One region of the Phytobacter palmae genome, then DNA from elsewhere that is predicted to be linked to it. Evidence: predicted binding sites of a transcription regulator. Region 1 holds the regulator's gene; the other holds the start of a gene.
What was found. Region 1 encodes Fur, which represses iron uptake genes when iron is present. Its sites were predicted from a motif close to ATAATAATGAGAACNACTATCAA; they were not measured.

Region 2: a site for Fur is predicted at 1,137-1,159, ahead of sufA (Fe-S cluster assembly scaffold SufA). Genes of this name have one in related genera too.

What each region holds. Positions count from the first base shown of each region.
Region 1 covers NZ_JBCIVJ010000001.1:54,654-56,856, reverse strand. The annotation lists gene chiP (chitoporin ChiP) at 1-493, shown strand, start outside; gene chiQ (ChiQ/YbfN family lipoprotein) at 511-846, shown strand; gene fur (ferric iron uptake transcriptional regulator) at 943-1,395, opposite strand; gene fldA (flavodoxin FldA) at 1,685-2,203, opposite strand, start outside.
Region 2 covers NZ_JBCIVJ010000015.1:100,100-102,302, forward strand. The annotation lists gene leuE (leucine efflux protein LeuE) at 1-157, shown strand, start outside; gene AAIG39_RS18075 (histidine phosphatase family protein) at 215-826, shown strand; gene sufA (Fe-S cluster assembly scaffold SufA) at 1,200-1,568, shown strand; gene sufB (Fe-S cluster assembly protein SufB) at 1,577-2,203, shown strand, end outside.

The DNA of each region.
Region 1 (2,203 bases):
TCCGGTGGATTTACGCCTTGAGGGTACCTGGGTCAGGGCTGATGGTCGCCAGGGCTATTTCAATTCACGTATGACGCCACTGTATGGCTCTTCTAATGGTCGTCTGGATATCTGGTGGGACAACCGTTCTGACTTCAACGCCCATAACGAGAAATCCGTCTTTGTCGGTGCCATGTATGACCTGAAAGGCTGGAATATGCCTGGTTGGGCGGTTGGTGCATCGTATGTGTATGGCTGGGATGCCAAACCGTCCAATGTCTCCTCTGGCGATAAATACTACGATGCGGGCAACACCATTAAAGAGTCAGCGTACAGTCTCGACCTGCTTTACACCGTGCAGGAAGGGATGGCAAAAGGCACGTTGTTCAAGCTGCACTTCACCCAATATGATAACCATTCCAGTATCCCGAGCTGGGGTGGCGGGTATAACAACATCTTCCAGGACGAACGTGACGTGAAGTTTATCGTCATTGCGCCGCTGAATATTTTCTAATGACAGGGAGTGCCATGATGATGAAACCAATATTACTTGCCCTGCTGACGCTGGGGCTTGCCGCCTGTGTGCAACAGCCTCAGGCGCCGAGGGAAGATGTACGATTAAAAGAGGCTTACAGCGCCTGTATTAATACGGCGGAAGGATCACCGGAGAAAACCGCGGCGTGCAGAAGCGTACTGGATGTTCTGCGCAAAGAGAAAGCGCACCAGCAATTTGCGGAGGAAGAGAGTGTGCGCACGCTGGATTATCAGCGGTGCCTTGAAGCGACGCATACCGGAAACGGGCAGGCGGTGAAGACTCGCTGTGACCAGATCTGGCAGGAGATTCATAGCCATAACACGATGAATTAACCGTGTGAAAAAGCCCGCTTCGGCGGGCCTTTTGATGTTATGAACGCAGAAATAAAAAAGCCAACCCGAAGGTTGGCTATATAACGAAGTCGATTATTATTTCTCAACCGCTTCGTGCGCGTTTTCGTCAGTACGGCAGTCGCCTTCGGCGCAGTGGCCATACAGATACAGACTGTGGTTAGTCAGACGAATACCATGCCTTGACGCAATCTCACGCTGACGCGCTTCGATAGAGTCATCACTAAACTCGATCACTTTGCCGCAATCCAGGCAAATCAGGTGGTCGTGGTGATGCTGCTGGGTCAGTTCAAAGACGGACTTACCGCCTTCAAAATTATGGCGGGTCACGATCCCGGCATCGTCGAACTGGTTAAGTACACGGTACACCGTCGCCAGTCCAATCTCTTCGCCCATGTCGATCAGGCGCTTATATAAATCTTCCGCACTGACATGATGGTTCTCCGGCTCCTGAAGCACTTCCAGGATTTTTAACCGAGGAAGCGTGACTTTCAGGCCGGCCTTCTTTAATGCGGTATTGTTGTCAGTCATGCGGAATCTGTCCTGTTGCTAAACGATTCACTTCCCGTTGGGAAGCTACAAGGAATGCACCTGGGATAATGCGTCTCATTATAGAACTGCCATGCCTGAATGAAAACTGCAAGTCCTCAAGTAAAGTAAGCTTATAAAACGTGGTAGCGTCTACAAAGTCCTTTGTGATACCCGTTTTAATCAGGGGCCATTGTACAGCGCTGGAGAAAAAAGTTAAAAAATTGTAGCAATTATTTCCATCGCTTTTATCTATTAATCAGGCGCAACCAGCAGGTTGCGCCAAACATCATCAGGCATTGATGATGTCATTCAGATGAAGTTCTTCGGAAATCTGTTTCACCCATTTATCAACACGGCCAGCGGTCAGTTCAGGCTGACGGTCTTCGTCAATGGCAAGGCCAACGAAGTGGTCATCGTCTGCCAGACCTTTGGACGCTTCAAAATGGTAACCCTCGGTAGGCCAGTGGCCTACGATAGTTGCGCCGCGCGGTTCAATGATGTCACGGATAGTGCCCAATGCATCACAGAAATACTCTGCATAGTCTTCCTGATCGCCACAACCAAAAAGGGCAACCAGTTTGCCGTTAAAATCGATATCTTCCAGCGTCGGGAAAAAGTCATCCCAGTCACACTGTGCTTCACCATAATACCAGGTCGGGATGCCAAGCAGCAGGATGTCGTAACCTTCCAGATCCTCTTTGCTGCTTTTAGCAATGTCATGCACATCGGCAACATCTTTACCAAGTTGAGCCTGGATCATCTTTGCGATGTTTTCGGTATTACCGGTATCGCTGCCGAAAAAAATGCC
Region 2 (2,203 bases), on a different contig from region 1:
GTTAATTAGCGTCTGTTATTTCAGTTTTCTGATTATCTCCGGATCCTATGTGACACAGTTTGTGAAAACTAAAAAACGTCTCGCAAAGCTCGGTAACTCCTTAATTGGTCTTATTTTCGTCGGTTTTGCCGCCCGACTGGCAACGCTGCAATCCTGAACAGCGCAGAGGCCTGTGTTTAACGGACCTGAACCTAACTCTTATACGGCGTATGTGATGAAAATTTATTTGGTCCGGCACGGTGAAACCGTCTGGAACGTTGAAAACAGGATTCAGGGGCATCTGGATAGCCCGGTTACGGAGGCAGGTATCAGGCAGATCTCTGCCCTGTGTCGGGATCTGGCAGACAAATCCATTACCCTTATTGTCGCGTCGCCTTTAGGCCGATCGGTAACCGCTGCCGGGCAAATCACGTCGTGGTTAGATTGCCCGTTGCAGTTTGAGCCTGCCTTTGTCGAACGTCATTTTGGCGAGTTTGAAGGCAAACGCCTCGCTGAACTGACTGAGAAAGAGCGGGTACAGGCTGTGGCGATGCTTTCCGGCAGTTCTGATATCGGGCCGCAAAATGGCGAGGCACTACAGGATGCCACCCGGCGAGTTCTTAGCGCTCTGTCCGGTTTGTCGTCTGGTCAGGGTAATATATGCGTTGTTTCCCACGGGCATGTTATTCAATCGGTTATCAGCACGCTTTCGGGTAATAATGCCGAACATTTTGAGCGGTATGCACATATAAATGGCGCCTATTCCGTTCTCGCCTGCACGGAAAAAGGACTCACGGTAGAAAAATGGGGGGTAGCGACCCATCTTTTCTTCCGACATACGCAATGAGCGTTTGTTCTGCTCTGGATTAAATGCAATCTATCTTGTTGATAATCGGTTTTGTGACGCAGTTAACTTTCTGATATCAGGAAAAATTTTCTAAGAATCCTTTTTTAGCTCCCTATCTCAAAAATAGGTATTACCTATACATCTTTTGCGGACGCAGGCGCGCCAGACTTGCTGTCGAAAATAGCTATTATTTATCAAATCATTAAACAATCTTTCACTTCTCTGTTAAGCCTTCGCACAGAGTCTATGCTTATACCATGTGCTTAAAAAACGGGCAGTACACGAATAACCCTTCGGAATAGAGGTTGAAGTGATAATCATTATCACTAACATAGTGTTATGTCCTTCATGATTTATGACGTGAGGTAGAACTATGGAATTGCAATCAGAAACGTTCGATCCGGCCGACTTTGCCTGGCGCGGGCTAACGATGACACCAGCCGCCGCAGAGCATATTCGTGGATTAATCCGCAAGCAACCCGACCTGTTGGGTGTCCGGCTGGGCATTAAACAGACCGGCTGCGCCGGTTTTGGCTATGTGCTGGATACCGTCACGCAACCGGATAAAGACGACCTGCTTTTTGAAAATGACGGTGCACGACTATACGTGCCGCTCGGGGCGATGCCATTTATTGATGGCACCGAAGTGGACTATGTGCGCGAAGGATTAAACCAGTTATTCAAATTTCATAACCCGAAAGCCCAGAACGAATGTGGCTGTGGCGAAAGCTTTGGGGTATAGGCGGTACTATGTCTCGTAACACAGAAGCAACAGACGATGTCAAAACCTGGACCGGGAACCTCAACTATAAAGAGGGCTTTTTTACCCGGCTAACCACTGACGAACTGGCGAAAGGCATTAATGAAGATGTCGTGCGGGCAATTTCAGCCAAACGAAACGAACCTGAATGGATGCTGGAGTTTCGCCTGAGTGCATATCGCGCCTGGCTCGAGATGGAAGAGCCACACTGGCTGAAAGCCCATTACGCGAAGCTTGATTATCAGGACTATAGCTATTATTCAGCGCCATCCTGTGGCAGCTGCGATGACACTTGTGCCTCGCAACCGGGAGCGGTACAGCAAACTGGCGCGAATGCGTTTCTGACTGACGAAGTGGAAGCGGCATTCAACCAACTTGGTGTGCCGGTCCGTGAAGGGCGTGAAGTGGCAGTCGACGCCATTTTTGACTCCGTATCCGTTGCCACCACTTACCGGGAAAAACTCTCCGAGCAGGGGATTATATTTTGCTCATTTGGCGAGGCCATTCACGACCATCCGGAACTGGTGAAAAAATACCTCGGTACCGTCGTCCCCTCCAATGACAACTTCTTTGCGGCGCTGAATGCGGCGGTCGCCTCTGACGGTACCTTTATCTAT